4 regions of the Pseudoalteromonas maricaloris genome follow, and region 4 is predicted to be linked to each of the others. Evidence: predicted binding sites of a transcription regulator. Region 4 holds the regulator's gene; each other region holds the start of a gene.

Region 1 (4,810 bases), 170 kb from region 4:
TTCTATCGCGTTATTGGCGATGGCCATCATTAAGCGTGGGCATTCTGCCGTGAGCTTACTTGCCGATCAGGTTGGTATTAAAACCGATAACATGTTCTCTAAAGCGCGGATCACAGAAATAGACACAACCCGCTTAAAGCAAGAACTTGAGCATAACCGGATAACCATTATTGCCGGATTTCAAGGGCGTGATGGAGAAGGTAATATCACCACGCTAGGACGCGGCGGTACAGATACCTCAGCAGTTGAAATCGCAGGGGCTTTGCAAGCAGACGAATGTCAGATATATACTGATGTCGATGGTGTTTACACTACCGATCCGCGAATAGAGCCAAATGCAAGGCGTCTATCACATATTACTTTTTCTGAGATGTTGGAGCTAGCAAGTGTTGGCGCTAAGGTCTTGCAGATACGTTCGGTTGAAGCGGCCGGTCGATATAATGTACCGCTGCGCGTACTTTCTTCGTTTTCTCCTGATAACGGCACCTTAATTAGCTATGAGGAAGGTAAGATGAAAAACACCAAAGTGGTCTCTGGGGTAGCGAGTGTCAAAGACGAAGCGCTTATCTTAGTTAACAATGTAGATGCAAAACCTAGTAATCTTGCCAATATACTGTCTCTTCTTGGTGAGCATAATATCGAAGTCGATATGATTAACCATTTGAACCACAGTGAGAAAAAAATAGACTATGCTTTTACTGTGCACACAAATGATTGTATTCTGGCGGAAGAAGTTTTAGCGCAACATGCACAAAATTTAGGTGGCGCAACGGTAGAGGTTAATGCTAACGTGGCAAAAATCTCAGCGGTTGGCATCGGGATGAAATCTCATTCAGGTGTTGCTGGTCTCTTTTTTATGGCATTGGCCGAAGAAAATATTCACACTCTATTAGTATCTACATCAGAGATAAAAATCTCGGCACTAGTAGAAGAAAAATATTTAGAGCTAGCTGTACGGGCTTTACATGCCAAATTCGAATTGGAAAGTACTGAGTAAAAGAAGTTTTTGCTTACTTTTCTAGGAACTTTTATTTAAAATGGATTTGACGCGGAATCTTTTAAATTTTGGAATAACAGGAGCAAGAGAATGCTAATACTAACTCGTCGAGTAGGTGAAACCCTGATGATTGGTGATGAAGTGACTGTAACAGTACTAGGTGTTAAAGGTAACCAAGTACGTATTGGTGTAAATGCGCCTAAAGATGTTTCAGTTCACCGTGAAGAAATTTACATGCGAATCCAGGCTGAGAAATCTAGCCCGGGCAATATGTAATTGACCAAATACTGAATTACGATGTTAGTTAACATGGTTTAACTGGCATAATAAAACCCCGCCACTGCGGGGTTTCTTATTTCTGGCTTTGCTCAGATAAAAAGGCAATCGCTTCTTCGTTAAGTCCAGATTTACTGATATAGCTCGGGTTGTTTTGGTGAAATACCAAAAAACCTCTGTTCGTTTCAACAAGTTTATCTAAGTCGTCAAATAGGTAAGAAAATTCGGCATGTGTCGCTTTGGTGCTAATGCCTGCTTTAGAGATTGAAACCTCGACGATATTGCCGGCGGCACGAGAATATGACTGTCTTATCACCCACCAAGCTTTGCGATAGTAGAAAGCGACGCATTCAACTACAGCCAATAGAATAAGAAAGTTCCCGACGTAGTGCTCCTGCAACCCGTAAATAGCAAACAGCCCCAGTAAAATTAGTAGTACAAGCAAGCCATATTTCGGTTTAACAGCAAGCCCATTGGCTTCAGACTCTTCAAAACACTCTCGATAATAGGCTTTATCTAACTTAAATTGGCTTTGAAAAGATAAATTTTCATTTTGTTCAAGGGAGGGCATAGACGTTCGTTTTGGTAAAAATTTCCCCTTATTATACCCATCTATATTGAAAAAGCTGTAACGCGAATAAATTGTTTGCAGCTCCCTTTTCCCACATCCAGCGAAATACGCGTCATACAGGGTGACGTTAACGTAAATGTTAAATTTTGGTCAGTCCAATTTACAATTTATCTTGCGTAATCAAAAATCCATTCTATATTCATTAAAATCTCAGTATTAGTTGGCGCTATTTTGAATATTTTTCATATTTATTACGTTAATTTTCCATATTTATTAATGTTTTCTTAGCTAACTCACTGATAGTTTGTAAATTAAGTGCTTTGGTAATACCAATTTACAACGCGCTTTACAGTGGAACATTTTTTGTTATAAGGTGAATAAATATCTACAAAAAGTGAAGGTTTATACCTGTTCGTTAACATCGAACAGGAAAACCAAACAGCAAGTAAGGGGTAAAAATGGATATTGGATCGCAGCTACTGCAAGCAGGAAATCTCATGCTGACCGGTATGGTTGGTGTTTTTGTTTTTCTGTCCATTTTAATTTTTGCGATGCGACTGTTGGCCAACTTTGCTGCTCAATTTAAAGAAGTAGAGCCAAGTACCACAAGATCAAAAACAACCAGAGCAACATCGTCACAGGGTGTGCCGCAGGCACATATTGCAGCCATTAGCGCTGCCGTTGCAGCCTATAGAAAAAACAATTAATAGGGGTTTTGCATGTCACAGTTAAAGCTAACCGAATTAGTGCTGCGCGACGCGCATCAGTCATTACTCGCCACCAGAATGCGCTTGGAAGATATGCTTCCTATCGCTGAGAAGCTCGACAATATGGGCTATTGGTCTGTTGAATCATGGGGGGGAGCAACCTTCGACTCGTGTATTCGCTATTTAGGCGAAGATCCATGGGAGCGGATCCGTGCGCTGAAAGCTGCGATGCCAAAAACCAAACAGCAAATGCTACTGCGTGGCCAGAATTTATTGGGCTATCGTCACTATGCTGATGATGTTGTCGAAAAGTTTGTTGAGCGTGCCCACCATAACGGGGTGGACGTATTTAGAATATTCGATGCAATGAACGACGTGCGCAACTTAGAAACGGCTATTAAAGCTGCCATTAAAGTGGGCGCGCATGCGCAGGGGACGATTTCGTATACCGTAAGCCCTGTTCATACGCTGGAAATGTGGCTCACGCAAGCTAAGCAGCTCGAAGACTTGGGCTGTCATTCCATTTGTATCAAGGACATGGCTGGGTTACTAAAACCCTATGATGCCGAAAAGTTAATCTCTGGGCTTAAAGCGTCCGTCTCTATTCCCATCGCAATGCAGTGCCATGCAACCACAGGACTCAGTACTGCAACTTATCAAAAAGCCATAGATGCGGGTATCGATATGCTCGATACGGCGATTTCTTCGATGAGTATGACCTATGGCCATAGCGCAACAGAAACTATTGCGGCGATTGTGGAAGGCACAGAACGTGATACAGGACTTGACTTACTCGAGCTTGAAGAGGTTGCAGCCTATTTCCGTGAAGTGAGAAAGAAATATGCAGCTTTTGAGGGCAGCTTAAAAGGAGTAGATGGTCGTATTCTATCTGCACAAGTGCCTGGTGGCATGTTAACCAATATGGAAAATCAACTGCGAGAGCAAGGTGCGGGTGACAAGCTTGACGCAGTACTAAAAGAAATTCCAAGTGTGCGTAAAGAGCTTGGCTATCTGCCACTCGTAACACCAACCTCACAGATTGTCGGGACGCAAGCGGTATTAAACGTACTTACCGGTGAGCGTTATAAGTCTATAACCAAAGAAACGGCTGGCGTGCTGAAAGGCGAATATGGAGCGACACCAGCGCAAGTCGACCAAGCTTTACAACAACGTGTGCTTGAAGGTGCAGAGCCTATTACCTGCCGTCCTGCCGACTTAATTGAAGCTGAGCTAGATAGTTTACAAAGCGAGCTAGTTGCGATGGCAAAAGAGGAGCAAATTACCTTAGCCGACGAGGTTATTGATGATGTGCTTACCTATGCATTATTTCCGCAGATTGGCCTTAAATTCTTGAAAAATCGCAATAACCCAGATGCGTTTGAGCCAAAACCGACGCTTGTTGAAAGCAAACAACAAAAAGCTGCAGCAACGTCTGCTAAAGCCAAGTCATCAGCTACTGAGCGTTACAGCGTAAAAGTGGATGGCAAAGTATACGATGTGGTGGTTGCGCCGGGTGGAGAGTTACAAGAAGTACAAGTCAAAGACAGTGAGCTTATTCCGCAATCAACCTCGGTGAGCTCCAGTGAAACTTTGAATGCGCCACTTGCCGGCAACATCTTTAAGCTTATGGTGCGCGCAGGAGATGAAGTGCAAGAAGGCGATGTGGTGCTCATCATGGAAGCCATGAAAATGGAAACCGAGGTGCGTGCAACACACAGTGGCCAAGTTGCAGAGCTACTCGTCTCTGAAGGCGACTCCGTCAGTGCTGGCGATGCCATCATGTCTTTAGCATAAGGATGTTGTGATGGAAGGGTTACTTAATTTATGGCAAGCAACAGGGCTTGCCAACTTCACCGTGCCTGCACTTTGCATGATGGCTGTGGGCTGCGGACTTTTGTATCTTGCGATCGCCAAAGGCTTTGAGCCGTTGCTATTAGTGCCTATTGGCTTTGGTGCCATACTCACGAACATTCCTGTTGCTGGGCTTGCCGATCCTGGTGGGCTTTTATACTACGTGTATTACATTGGTATAGACAGCGGAGTATTCCCCTTGCTGATCTTTATGGGGGTGGGCGCGATGACGGACTTTAGTGCACTGATAGCCAACCCCAAGATGCTGTTGCTTGGTGCCGCAGCTCAATTTGGGATCTTTGCCACTTTGTTTGGGGCTATATTGCTGAACTATATTCCGGGCTTTGAATTTACCCTGCAAGACGCTTCAGCAATCGCCATTATTGGCGGTGCTGATGGACCAACTGC
Region 2 (4,810 bases), 1.7 Mb from region 4:
CTGTGCGGCATGTTTGAGATACGATACGATTTGTTCAATGGCATCCTCCATACCGTAAAACTCATTGAAGGCAGGGTATCGAGCTATTACTCTATTCGAAAACAGCCTGCTAAGTCTGGCATCTTTCGACGTATCGATCATTTCTGGTTCGCCTATTGCCATCAGAAGTCGCTCAGGTGCGCTGGCATAGGCTGATTTGTCATTTTTACAAATTTCAAGAAATTCCGCGATGGTGTACTCTTCTTCTTGCGCGGCTTCATATCTGGCCTGATAATGTTCAAATATTGTCATAACGACCTCCAATAAGCTACTTGGTGTGGTTTGCGGATCACAGATTTGGAAAGGTTACTTAAAGCTTAGTCGTGATATGAAGAATACCCAAAAAAAACTAGATTTTTTATGTATTAATGTTGAGTTACAGGCATGAAAAAGGGCGCTTTTGCGCCCCATTGTTGCATCAATACTGATAGTTGATGTTAAGCTAGGTTGCTGTTAGCGAAATCCCAGTTAACAAGTGCCCAGAAACCTTTAAGGTAATCAGGACGAACATTACGGTAATCGATGTAGTAAGCGTGTTCCCACAGGTCAACTGTGATGATAGGGGTAACACCTTCTTCAGTCAGCGGAGTCGCTGCATTTGAAGTGTTAACGATATCTAGAGAGCCGTCAGCTAGTTGTACTAACCAAGTCCAGCTTGAGCCAAAGTTGTTAACTGCTTTGTCGTTGAAAGCTTCTTGGAATGCTGCGAATGAGCCCCATTTTGCATTAATTAGTTCAGCAACTTTACCTGTTGGTTCGCCACCTGCATTTGGCGCAAGGCTGTGCCAGTAGAAAGTGTGGTTCCAGATTTGAGCAGCATTGTTGAAAACACCACCTTCAGAGCTACATACGATCTCTTCTAGTGATTTACCTTCAAAGTCAGTACCTTCGATAAGACCGTTAAGCTTTACAACGTATGTGTTGTGGTGCTTACCGTGGTGGAATTCTAGCGTCTCTTGAGAAACGTGCGGCTCAAGAGCATTTAGTGCATAAGGTAGTGACGGTAGTTCAAATGCCATATTAATCTCCATTTTTTGGTTGATTTGCCAATAACGCATACGAAAGGTAGCTAACATCAGCCCACTTTTCTATACCATTGGCCTATATAGTGATACTATAATTCCTGACTATTTTACTCAAGTTTTGGCAAACAGCAATGCGTGCCAGTGACTTAATGACTTATAATACACATTCTTTGTGAACATATGCCGAATAGCAGTCAAAGTGTAGAACATCATGACAGGCGGTCATGCTTATTTTAGCCATGTATCCCGAGATTCTACCGCTGCTTAAAGCTTGGTATTATGAATGCAACAGGTGTTGTTAAAGTGAGTAGCAAGCTAAAACGCCGATGCTAAACTAAATATTGATAAGCATTGGACGAAACGTCATTTTGAGGTAACTAATGGAAACTATTGACAAGATTAAACAGCAGATCGAAGAAAATCCAATCATCCTATATATGAAAGGGTCGCCAAAACTCCCTAACTGTGGTTTCTCTTCGCAGGCATCTCAGGCTTTGATGGCGTGTGGTGAGCAGTTTGCTTATGTTGACATTTTATTAAATCCAGATATTCGTGCTGAACTACCGCATTATGCGAACTGGCCAACTTTCCCTCAGCTTTGGGTAGAAGGCGAGTTAATCGGTGGTTGTGACATCATCATTGAGATGTTCCAAAAGGGTGAGCTTCAACCTCTTATTGCTGAAACAGCAGCTAAATATAAGAAAGACGAAGCAGCAGCGGAATAAGCTAACCGCTTATGGCAGAGTCGATACTCTGCCATGCTTTATTTTTTAAAAAATCTTCTAATATCTTCCTACCTACTTTTCTTAGCAAGTCTTTTTGTCTGATGTTTGGTTGAAAACCTGCAAGTTCATTGAATTTAAGATATTTACACTTTCATTAACGCTATCCGCGTTTATCTAACTCAGAGCTACTCACTTATTTTTATCAACTCAAGTTGACGTTAGCGTCAAGCTGAAAACGCTCTCTGTTTTGCATACCTATATAAACAGTGTAATAGAACGTGCTTCAGTATTGAGTTCTATAAAATCCAAAAAGTGAATAATTATTCACTTTTACCTTGGTTTACGTTTACGTAAACGTTTGCTATTGGTTATGTCTTGTTGCATTTTTATTGATGTGATACCGGTGTCATTTTACAAATTTATATTCACTATTTTCAAAGTGGCAAATTTATTACGATTTTGGCTAACTTGTCTTACCAATGAGAAATATTCAAGTTTGTGAATATGTATTCATATTTGTGTTGACTCTACTTTCAATCAAGGCTAATTTTGAATATCTGCCAGCATTTCGTCGTACCGTCATGGGCTGGCCGTTGTAGCAAGGGGAGGAGTCTATGTTATACGACTCAAAATTAGAAAAAGATAACTGTGGATTTGGCTTGATTGCGCATGTAAGCGGTCAGCCAAGTCACAAACTGATCCGTACAGCAATCACAGGTTTGGACCGCATGCAGCACCGAGGTGGTATTTCTGCAGATGGCAAAACCGGTGATGGTTGCGGACTGTTATTACAAAAACCGGATAGTTTTTTCCGTGCCGTCGCAGCTGAAAACGATTGGCATGTAGGCAAAAACTATGCGGTAGGTATGCTATTTTTAAATCAGGACCATGAGCTTGCAGCTGCGGCTGAGAAAGTGATCAGTGAAGAATTAGAAAAAGAAACACTGACGCTCATTGGTTGGCGTGAAGTACCCACCGATCCATCTATGCTTGGCCCTATCGCTAAAGCACAATTACCGCAGTTTAAACAGGTTTTTGTCGGTGCTCCTGAAGGGTGGCGTCCTAAAGATTTAGAGCGTCGTCTATATATAGCAAGACGACGCATTGAAAAGCGTTTAGAGCAAGATGAGCAGTTTTATATTTGTAGTTTGTCCGGTTTAGTGACTATCTACAAAGGCTTAATGATGCCAGCGGATCTACCGAATTTTTATACGGATCTTGCTGATATGCGGATGACCAGTGCGATTTGTGTATTCCATCAACGCTTTTCAACCAATACACAGCCTCGATGGCCGTTGGCGCAGCCATTCCGTTATTTAGCTCACAATGGTGAAATCAATACTATTGAAGGTAACCGTCAGTGGGCGAGAGCGCGTGCTTACAAGTTCGCGTCGCCGTTATTACCAGACTTACAAAATGCGGCACCGTTTGTCAATGAAACGGGTTCTGACTCGTCTAGTTTAGATAACATGCTAGAGCTATTTTTAGCTGGTGGCATGGACTTATTCCGCGCTATGCGTATGTTAGTGCCACCTGCATGGCAGAAAAATCGTGCCATGGATGAAGACTTACGCGCATTCTATGACTTTAACTCCATGCATATGGAACCTTGGGATGGCCCAGCTGGCATCGTGATGTCTGATGGACGCTTTGCTGCCTGTAATTTGGACCGTAACGGTCTTCGTCCTGCCCGCTATGTGATCACGCAAGACGGCTTTATTACGCTTGCCTCGGAAGTGGGCATTTGGGATTACGCGCCAGATGAAGTTATAGAAAAAGGTCGCGTGGGTCCAGGTGAATTACTGGTGGTTGATACCTTACATGGCAAGATTTGGCAGTCCGATGAAATCGATCAAGATTTGAAATCCAGACATCCATACAAAACTTGGCTTGAGCAAAACGTTAAGCGTTTAACGCCATTTGAAGCACTAGATGAAAAAGCGGCTGGCAAGCGCGATCTTGACGATGAAACCTTGTTGACCTATCAGAAACAGTTTGGTTATACCAACGAAGAGCTCGACCAAGTTATTCGCGTGATGGGTGAAAATGGCCAAGAAGCAACTGGTTCAATGGGTGACGATACGCCATTTGCAGTGCTATCTGAAGGACACCGTTCGATATTTGACTACTTCCGCCAGAAGTTTGCTCAGGTCACGAACCCGCCAATCGATCCGTTACGAGAAAATCATGTAATGTCACTGGCGACTTGTATTGGTCGCGAGCAAAACGTTTTCAACGAAACTACAGGTCATGCTAAACGTTTACAGTTTGCCTCGCCGGTACTGACTTATTCTGATATGCAGCAGCTATTAACCGCCGATGATGACCATTACTGTGCGTGTAAAATTTCATTGATTTACGAGATTGAAGAGTCTTTGCAAGATGCAATCAAGCGTATTTGTGATGAGGCTGTTGCAAAAGCAGGCTCCGGGTGCGTGATGTTAGTGCTCAGTGACCGAGAAATTGCTGCAGGCAAGCAAGTTATCCCAGCGGCGATGGCCGTGGGGGCAGTACAAAGGCGACTGGTGGATGGCAACCAGCGTTGCGATACTAATATTTTGGTTGAAACAGGTAGCGTGAGAGATCCGCACCAGTTTGCTGTTCTGTTAGGTTTTGGCGCAACAGCGATTTATCCTTATCTAGCCTACGAAACCCTTGTTGCAATGTGTGATAAGAAGATCATTAAAAAGTCTTACCGCGAGGTGACTCTGTCTTATCGCGGCGCGATTAACAAAGGTTTATACAAGATCATGTCGAAGATGGGGATCAGCACCATTGCTTCCTATCGTTGTTCGATGTTGTTTGAAGCCGTCGGTTTATCCGATGAGGTTGTTGAACTGTGCTTCAAAGGAGTTGCAAACCGTATTAAAGGTGCGTGTTTTGACGACTTTGCCTTGGAGCAACAACAACTCAATAAATTGGCATTTAGCAAGCGTAAACTACTATCACACGGTGGATTATTAAAGTATGTGCATGGTGGTGAATACCATGCTTATAACCCTGATGTCGTGCAAACTTTGC
Region 3 (4,810 bases), 1.4 Mb from region 4:
CCTTTACCTACAACCTAGTGCAGTATTTTCAGCGCTTAGACGTGGACGTGCTGGTAAAGCGGAATGATGAAATCAGCGCCTCACAAATCAAGCAGCTTAATCCCAAATATGTTGTGCTATCTCCTGGCCCTTGCAGTCCTGATGAAGCGGGGATCTCGCTTGAAGTCGTAAAACGTCTACAGGGACAAATCCCTATTCTTGGCATTTGCCTTGGTCATCAAACTATTGCACAAGCTTTAGGTGGTAAAATCATTCGAGCAAAACAAGTGATGCATGGTAAAACGTCGCAAGTGCACCATAACAATATGGGTGTATTTCAAGGTCTGCCATCACCATACGAAGTATGCCGCTACCACTCTTTAGTTGTTGAGCAAAGTAGCTTACCAAAATCTCTAGCCGTAACGGCTTGGACACAGACGCAAGAAGGTGAACGTGATGAAATTATGGGACTCGTAGCATCCGATAGAGCACTAGAAGGCGTGCAATTTCACCCAGAAGCTATCCTCACTGAACACGGCTTAGCATTACTTGATAACTTTATAAAACGCTTCTAAAGTTTAAACAAATCCAACAGAGTTTCGCCTAGGTGTTATATATCCATATTTGCCGCGCTTTTGTTGGTTAGACTAGGGTCTAGTTTTTGATACATAACTTTTTGATTCTATTGTGCGCAATATCAAATCATAATATTGCTTTTACTGGTATAATGTTAATCAGTAAGACGATTCTGTGAGTGCTTAACTCAGTGTTTTTCTTTTAGATAAGTAGCATGCATGACGCAAGAAAATAAGCAAATTAGAATGGCACAAGCGCTGTCCGAACGTGCCCATGACCTTCTTATCAGCCTCAACTTTGCGCAGAAGCAAATAGGCTATATCCATACATTTGATATTAGCTACGGTGAGAATATCGCACAGCGCACTATGCTAGAGGTGGAAATTGCTGCGGCTGCAAAACGCCAAGAGAGCAGCACAAGTCATCATAAATATATTGCCAAAGCGAGTAAGCATCTACATTCCGTTATCGAAGAAGTTATCACAAAGCAACTGCATGACCTTGATAACATCTATCATGAAGTCATTGGCATTCAAGACTCCGTTCCTGCGATCTTAGATATTCTAGCTGTGCGCTCAGCTTCGGTTGGGCGTTTAGAACCTTTGGTCAATGACTTAAGTTGGTTGGGTCGTGAGCTGGTTTCGCTAGTCAACTTGCCACAGTATCGCAAAAAAAACAGTAAAGGCACGTCCATTAAGGTCGACACTCCAGCATTAGCATTAAGGTATTTAGGCCTTGAGAACTTGCAAATGGTGATCCCGACAATGGCGGTAAGACACTGGATGCCGCATGCTACAGAACCATTTGGCTTAATGAAGCGTAAATTACGCGAGCTGAGCATGAGCACAGCCATTGCGGCAAAAGAGCTGGCACCATTTTTTGGGGTAAAAGAACAGCATGCATTTACTTTAGGCATGTTACTAGAGCTTGGGAAAGTGGCCTTGATCCGTCTTTATTTACGCACCTTCGAAAAAGTGTGGCAAGCCAAGGTACAAATAGCACGAGACAAAAAGCAAAAAGACCTACACACCGCATTAATGGAGTTATCTCCTGATCCATTATTTTTACGTAACTTGTTGATAGAACATTCGGCAGAGATTTCACGTAAGCTAATTGAAAAAATGGAGTTACGTTATTTGCCCTTTAATGCCGTCATGGAAGAGTATGCGCAAACTTATCTACCAAATGCGCATAAAAACATTGCTGACCCATTACCTCTGACACAAGTGATGCAAAAAGCCTATGGCTACGCACAACTGCTTGTTTTAAAAGATAGTCAGTTAATTGAAGATGACGAAGCCGAGATTTTGCTCAATCATTTAGAACTTACCGAGGAAATGCGTCAGCAATTGGCAAAATGTGCGTTCCATAACCTGCAGTTGACGATTTTGTAAAAAAAATTGAAATTTTTTTTGCGACTATTCATTCAAAACCTAATCTTAAATGATCTGTGCAAGGCTGCACGGCGCTTGCTTTGCCCTAAATATCTGCCCTAGATAGTTATTCACTTGAGTTGAGAATATATGTTAAACCCTTGAATACTAAGGGCTGAGAACGTGGTATAAGTGAGACAAATGGCGCTTTTTCTGGAATAATGAGCGTATGAATTTTGTGCCATCAAGGGGCGGGTCAAAATACATAGCACCGAATTGGTGTGAATAAATATCCTATCAAGTGGCGGCAACGCGCCGACCTCCAAAAGGAAATGACTCCTTGTTTGCACTTTCACTCACCAAATATGAGGAAATAAAATGACTATCAATCGTGAATTGTTTGACGACGTAATGGTACCTAACTACGCACCTTCAGCGGTAATTCCAGTGAAAGGTGAAGGTTCTCGAGTATGGGATCAGAAAGGTCGTGAGTACATCGACTTTGCTGGTGGTATCGCAGTTAACTGTCTAGGTCATTGTCACCCAGCTTTGGTGGGCGCGCTTAAAGAGCAAGGCGAGAAAATTTGGCATCTGTCTAACGTGATGACTAATGAGCCTGCACTACGTTTAGCGAAAAAGCTAACTGATGCGACGTTCGCAGAGAAAGTCTACTTTGCAAACTCAGGTGCAGAAGCGAATGAAGCGGCGCTTAAACTAGCACGCCGTTGGGCACTAGATAAGTTTGGTACTGAAAAGTCGCAAATCATCTCTTTCAACAAAGGTTTCCACGGCCGTACTTTCTTCACTGTAACTGTAGGTGGTCAAGCTGCATACTCTGATGGCTTTGGTCCAAAGCCGGGCGACATTGTTCATACAGACTATAACGATTTAGCGGCATTTGAAGCACTTATTTCAGACAACACTTGTGCCGTGATGATGGAGCCGCTACAAGGCGAAGGTGGTATCATTTCACCAACTTCTGAGTTTGTAAAAGGTGTTCGCGAGCTGTGTGACAAGCACAATGCGCTACTTATTTTTGATGAAGTGCAAACTGGTGTTGGCCGTACTGGTGACTTGTATGCATACCAAGGTTTAAACGTAACCCCTGATATTTTAACAACGGCTAAAGCGCTTGGCGGTGGTTTCCCTATCGGCGCGATGATCACAACAACAGAGATTGCTGCGCACCTAAAAGTAGGTACTCATGGTTCTACATACGGCGGTAACCCGCTGGCGTGTGCGGTTGCAGAAGCGGCATTTGACACAGTAAACACAACAGCTGTACTTGATGGCGTAAAAGCAAAAGAGCAGCTGTTCCGTGAACTATTAAACGACATCAACGAAAAGTACAACGTATTCACCGAAGTACGTGGTAAAGGTCTATTGCTTGGTGGTGTAGTCACTGAAAAGTACGAAGGCAAAGCAAAAGAATTCTTGGTTGAAGGTATCAAGCAAGGCGTGATGTCACTTGTTGCAGGTGCAAACGTAGTACGTTTCACTCCATCTCTTGTTATTCCAGAAGCTGACATCCGCGAAGGGATGGCACGCTTCGAAAAAGCCGTTGCTGCGGTAGTTGCTAACAACGCTTAATACTGGTTGCAAGGTCACCTTTTGGTGGCCTTGTTGTTATCCACATTTTTGAGGAGTAAGCGGGCTCATGATGATCCTTCGCCCAATCCAAGAAAGCGATTATCCAGCGCTTTTAAACATTGCTCACGAATCAGGTCACGGTTTTACCTCTTTGCCTGTAAACGAAGAGCTATTACAGAAGAAGATTGCACGCTCAGTTGCTTCCTTTGGCAAGCAAGCTGACAAGCCTTTTGATGAAGGTTATTTATTTGTATTAGAAGATACTGAAACAGGCGAGGTGGTTGGTACCAGCGGTATCGAAGCTGCGGTTGGTTTAGATGATGCGTTTTATCATTATCACCTAAGCAAAGTGATCCACTCTTCACGCACACTCGATGTTTATAAAGCAGTGGATATTTTAACGCTATGTAATGACTACACTGGCGCGACGGAATTATGCACTCTGTTTTTAAAAGATGGCTATCGCAAAGGCGCAAATGGCAAATTGCTGTCTCGCTCTCGCTTTATGTTTATCAATCAACATCGTGATCGTTTTGCTGAAACCGTTATCGCGGAAATGCGCGGTGTTTCTAACGAGCAAGGCGAAAGTCCGTTCTGGCAATGGCTTGAAGAGCATTTCTTCTCGATGGATTTCCCGACAGCGGATTATCTAACGGGGATCGGCCAAAAGGTCTTTATTGCTGAATTAATGCCTAAGTACCCAATCTACGTGAACCTGCTTAGTAAAGAAGCACAAGCGGTGATTGGTGAAGTTCACGACAATACGCGTCCTGCTATTGAGCTACTAAAAAGCGAAGGTTTCACATTTAATGGTTATGTTGATATCTTCGACGCGGGTCCAACGGTAGAAGCAAAAGTGGGGAATATCCGCACGGTTCGCAATAGTGAAACTCGTACTGTGAAAATAGGCGAAAGCAACGGTGGATTCCCTGTTATGGTCGCAAATGGTAAACTTGTTGATTATCGCGCGGCGGTAATCGAGTTAGCCCTGACTGATAGCAATGAAGTGACGCTTGCTCCACATGTTGCCGCGGCGCTAAAAGTTGAAGAAGGCGATCAAGTAAGCCTAGTAAAGATTTAAGATTGGGAACAGATTATGACAACACATGCAGCACAACTAATAAATGGTGAGTGGATTGCAGGACAAGGCGCAAGCTTTAGCTCTGTAAACCCAGCAAACAACGACGTTATTTGGAGCGCAAACGCAGCTACTGCTGAGCAAGTTGATGGCGCAGTAAAAGCGGCTCGTGAAGCTTTTTATTCATGGAGCGACATGAGCTTTGAAGCGCGTC
Region 4 (4,810 bases):
ACGTAAAATTTCGGTTTCGCGTTCGCGCTCAATAATTTCAATCTGGCGAGAACGCGTGACTTTTTCTTCTTCTATGCCGAGTAAGCGAAGGCGATTTTGCTCTGCAACATCGATTTCACGCTGTTTATTGTGCTCTGCAATTGCAATTGCTTCGTCCGCTTTGAGGCGTGCTTCTTCGGCTTTTAAGCGCTCTTCATGCTTAACACGTTCAGCTTCTGCGGCTTCGCGAGCGCGCACCGATTCGATTTCACGGCGCTGTCTTGCGCTAGCATCTTCTCGTTGGCGCTCGACTTCTGCTGCTTTTTCAAAGGCTGCTTGGTTTTGGTTGTCGATTTGCGCTTTTTCATCGCATTTAAGTTGGTTCGTTTCCACGTTTTGGCGTGAGGTTTTTTCGGTAATACGGCGAATACCTTCAGCGTCAAGAATGTTATTTGGATCTAACTTGTCGATAGAGGTTTGTTCAAGATAATCAATCGCCACATCTTCTAACGTATAGCCAGATAAATCTTGTCCAATCACTTCTTTAATAGAATCTCGGAACTCATTACGATGGGTAAATAGCTCCTCAAAATTCATGCGCTTACCAACGGTTTTCAAGGCTTCGGAGAATTTTGCCTCAAATAATGCTTGTAAGGTTTCTGGTGCCGATGCGCGGGCACAGCCAACTTGTTTAGCAACGCGTAGGATATCTTCTTTGTTTTCGTTTACGCGAATGTAAAAAGTGATGGCGATGTCAGCACGGATATTGTCTTTACAGATCAGGCCGCTGTTTTCACGACGCTCCAATACCATGCGGTTAGTTGAAATATCCATGACTTCCATTTTATGGATCACAGGTAGCACAATGCCGCCTGTAGTCGTGACATCCGGCTCGTTTTTCATCTTGTTGATGATCAATGCCTGACCTTGTTCAACCTTGCGGTAGAACTTTCCAATCAGAAGTAGAATGGCAAAAATAATGACGATGGATATGCCCACGATTGCGAGCACCGGTCCGAGGTTGTTTAGAAATTCCATGTTTTTTCCTGCGTTGCGCTATGTTGTTTGAGCTGGTATTAGCTATACCAACTAGTTCCTAAATTCCGTTATTTTCCGTACTATTACCAAGGTTTAGCCACAATCGTGTAGCTATGTGTAAGGGTGTCATGTTCGATAAGTAAGGCACTGTCTCCTAGTGTGAAAGTGTTATCTTCATCCGAGCGCACTTCGATGAGTTGCTCTGTTCCTTGAATATATACTCTGGCTTGACCGAACGTGTTGCTAACTCTTGATGTTGCAATAACGCATTCGAGCCCAACCAGCGCTTGCTTTGATGTGGTTTCTTGGCTTTCGAAAAAGCGTCGTAATGGTCTTACAATTACAGCGGTTAGTGGTAATGCAGCAATGAGGCTGGCAAGCATAAATACCGTGCCCATCAGGTAGTAAAAAATGCCATCGCCTAGTAGGTAAGCAAAAAACTGTTGCACATAAATACTGACAATCCAGCCCAGCGCGATGATTAAACTTAATGAAATACTCACAGGGACTCCGCCAAAAGCGACCTCCCAAAAAGAACCAGAGCTTGCGCCTTCGGCTTCAATATCAACATCGCCTTCTAAGATATCGATATCAGCAAAACCGAGTAAAGCAATTAGCCAGAACAACAGCACTATCAGTAATAGTGTTGAAAAAATAACAGTGGGAAACGTAAATGCAGTATTTAAAAATTCCATTGCTGTTCCTTAGTTCCTTGTATTTCCTTTTAAGCGGTTAAGTAAGTGAATTGTCCACTCAGCGCCATAAGGTATCTTTGTGTGCATCAAGCGGTGAGTTCCGCATCATAGAATGTGAGATGATTGAGTGAAGCGAATAGCGCTCGTGTCCGGAAAGACTGAGACACTGTAGGAAACAAATCCGAAAAGCTAGTCAATCAGCTTAAAAACCATCCATGCGTTGTGAGAAAGCCTCACATGTGTTTCTAAAGTTGCCACATTTAGACATATTATGTCAAACGTTTTTTTGCTGTAAAGATAAGCAATTTATTTTGTTTATCGTGATAGTGGGAAAGCGTGTTTGTAGAAGCTAGAGTATCAGAATATGTGCTAACCTGTGAGTTAGCACCGATAAAAATAATAGACTAAACGTTATCGAACAGAGTTTTTACTTTATCTAAAGTAACGTCGATTTCAGATACTTTGGCAGGGGCAATAAAAATCGTGTCATCGCCAGCGATGGTACCTAATACGCCGTCTGCGGTGCCTAATGAGTCAAGTAGCCTCGCAATTAACTGTGCAGCACCAGGACTGGTTCGAATAATAATCATCATTTCGTTGTGCATAATATCAACGACTAACTGACGTAAAGGACTTTTTGCTGTTGGTACGCTCATTTCGGCGGGTAAGCAGTAAACCATTTCTTGTTTGGCATTACGTGTACGCACAGCACCAAACTTGCTCAGCATGCGCGACACTTTGCTCTGACTGACGTTGTCAAATCCTTGTTGTTTTAGAGCATCAACAATTTCACCTTGAGAGCCAAAGTTTTCTTCTTTTAAAATGGCTTTAAATGCTTTGATCAGTGCTTCTTGTTTTTCTTGCGGCTGCATAGTCTGTCTTCTTTTACGGCTAATCTTTAAATTCTACACAAAACCACCGAGATTCCCAAATTTGCGCGACCAAAATAGCAGTCGTAAAGCATAAGAGTACAAAGTGTCGCGATCTTTACACTTTTATTTAAGACATTAGTCAAAAAATCTCGAAAATAACCGTGATTAATTTGTGTTTAACAGCGCTTTTCATTATCTTTACTGCACACTCAATTCCACCTTCAAATTATGGAGAATTCAAATGAAAGTTGCTGTATTAGGTGCCGCTGGCGGTATCGGTCAAGCTCTATCTTTATTGCTTAAAAATGGTCTTCCAGCTGGCTCTGAGTTAGCGCTTTATGACGTTGCACCTGTTGTACCTGGTGTTGCAGTTGACTTATCTCACATCCCAACTGCGGTAAAAGTAGCGGGTTATGGTAAAGACGACCTAGACTCAGCTCTTGCTGGTGCTGACGTAGTGCTTATCCCTGCTGGTATGCCTCGTAAGCCTGGTATGGACCGTGCTGACCTATTCAACGTTAACGCAGGTATCATCAAGACACTTGCTGAAGGTATCGTTAGAAGCTGCCCTAAAGCACTTGTTGGTATCATCACAAACCCAGTAAATGGCACGGTACCAATCGTTGCTGAAGTGTTCAAAAAAGCAGGTACTTATGATCCAGCTCGCGTATTCGGTGTAACAACGCTTGACGTTATCCGCGCTGAAACCTTCATCGCAGAGCTTAAAGGTCTAGACGTTGCTGAAGTTAAGATCCCAGTAATTGGTGGTCACTCAGGTACTACAATTCTACCTCTGCTTTCTCAAGTTGAAGGTGTTGAGTTCACTGACGAAGAAGTTGCTGCACTAACGACTCGTATCCAAAACGCGGGTACTGAAGTGGTTGAAGCTAAAGCGGGTGGCGGTTCAGCTACGCTTTCAATGGGTGCAGCAGCAGCACGTTTCTGCTTCTCACTAGTGAAAGGCCTACAAGGTGAAGAAGTACTTGAGTACGCATACGTTGAAGGTAACACAGGCGATGCAACATTCTTTGCACAGCCAGTTATCCTTGGTAAAAACGGTGTAGAGAAGTTACTTCCTTACGGTGAGCTAAGCGCGTTTGAGCAAAAAGCAAAAGACGACATGCTAGCGACACTTGAAAAAGACATCAAAGAAGGTGTTGATTTCATGGCGTAAGCCAGATTGATACAAAAAAACCAGTCGCTTCACAGTGACTGGTTTTTTTATGTGTGATTATTCTTAGTGAAGAATACGTGCTCTAATAGTTCCTTCAACTGCACTTAACTCTTTCAACGCCACTTCAGAGTGGTCGCTATCGACGTCGATAACCACGTAACCAATAGATTCATCCGTTTGTAGGTATTGCGCCGCAATATTGATACCGTGCTGAGCGAACGCTTGGTTGATTTGCGTTAGTACGCCTGGGCGGTTTACGTGTACGTGTAATAAACGACTTCGGTTTGATAATTCAGGTAGAGAAACCTCAGGGAAGTTCACAGCCGTGACTGTTGAACCGTTATCTGAATATTTCGCCAACTTACCCGCGACTTCCACACCGATATTTTCTTGTGCTTCTTGGGTAGAACCACCGACGTGTGGTGTTAGCAGCACATTGTCAAACTCGCGTAGTGGTGAGACGAATTCTTCATGATTAGATTTTGGCTCAACGGGGAATACATCAATAGCAGCGCCGGAAAGCTTCTTGGCCGCCAATGCTTCAGCTAAAGCGTCGATATCAACAACCGTTCCACGTGATGCGTTAATTAGGATTGCGCCTTGCTTCATCACTTCAATTTCAGCCATGCCGATAAGGTTTTTGGTCTGTGATGTCTCCGGTACATGCAAACTGACCACGTCCGCTCTTTGTAACAATTGCGTAAGCGTGTGTAACTGCGTTGCGTTGCCGAGCGTGAGCTTATCTTCGATGTCATAAAACTCGACGTTCATCCCGATATTCTCAGCCATAATGCCAAGCTGGGTGCCAATGTGACCATAACCAATAATACCTAGCGTTTTACCACGAGCTTCGTATGAACCGTCGGCAGATTTATCCCACTCACCGCGATGCGCCTTTGCGTTGCGCTCAGGAACACGGCGCAGTAACAAGAGAATTTCACCCAGTACAAGTTCAGCCACAGAGCGAGTGTTAGAAAATGGCGCGTTGAATACGGCGATACCACGTTTTTTAGCGGCATCCAAATCCACTTGGTTGGTGCCGATGCAGAAAC

The links. The regulator ArgR, encoded in region 4, controls arginine synthesis, uptake and breakdown. The targets are predictions, from matches to a motif close to ANTGAATANNTATTCANT.
Region 1: CTT31_RS13135 (OadG family protein) is a predicted target of ArgR. The motif match lies at 2,217-2,234, and genes of this name have one in related genera.
Region 2: gltB (glutamate synthase large subunit) is a predicted target of ArgR. The motif match lies at 2,287-2,304, and genes of this name have one in related genera.
Region 3: CTT31_RS01880 (aspartate aminotransferase family protein) is a predicted target of ArgR. The motif match lies at 2,209-2,226, and genes of this name have one in related genera.

Annotation. Positions count from the first base shown of each region.
Region 1 covers NZ_CP024625.1:2,980,396-2,985,205, reverse strand. Annotated here, with positions in the region: gene CTT31_RS13150 (aspartate kinase) at 1-997, shown strand, start outside; gene csrA (carbon storage regulator CsrA) at 1,088-1,273, shown strand; gene CTT31_RS13140 (hypothetical protein) at 1,350-1,844, opposite strand; gene CTT31_RS13135 (OadG family protein) at 2,303-2,551, shown strand; gene oadA (sodium-extruding oxaloacetate decarboxylase subunit alpha) at 2,564-4,345, shown strand; gene CTT31_RS13125 (sodium ion-translocating decarboxylase subunit beta) at 4,356-4,810, shown strand, end outside.
Region 2 covers NZ_CP024625.1:1,494,758-1,499,567, forward strand. Annotated here, with positions in the region: gene CTT31_RS06370 (PrkA family serine protein kinase) at 1-291, opposite strand, end outside; gene CTT31_RS06375 (Fe-Mn family superoxide dismutase) at 477-1,058, opposite strand; gene CTT31_RS06380 (Grx4 family monothiol glutaredoxin) at 1,445-1,789, shown strand; gene gltB (glutamate synthase large subunit) at 2,404-4,810, shown strand, end outside.
Region 3 covers NZ_CP024625.1:464,009-468,818, forward strand. Annotated here, with positions in the region: gene CTT31_RS01870 (anthranilate synthase component II) at 1-554, shown strand, start outside; gene CTT31_RS01875 (HDOD domain-containing protein) at 774-1,949, shown strand; gene CTT31_RS01880 (aspartate aminotransferase family protein) at 2,307-3,518, shown strand; gene astA (arginine N-succinyltransferase) at 3,586-4,599, shown strand; gene astD (succinylglutamate-semialdehyde dehydrogenase) at 4,615-4,810, shown strand, end outside.
Region 4 covers NZ_CP024625.1:3,152,139-3,156,948, reverse strand. Annotated here, with positions in the region: gene CTT31_RS13975 (SPFH domain-containing protein) at 1-1,017, opposite strand, end outside; gene CTT31_RS13970 (OB-fold-containig protein) at 1,101-1,712, opposite strand; gene argR (transcriptional regulator ArgR) at 2,117-2,584, opposite strand; gene mdh (malate dehydrogenase) at 2,826-3,758, shown strand; gene serA (phosphoglycerate dehydrogenase) at 3,822-4,810, opposite strand, start outside.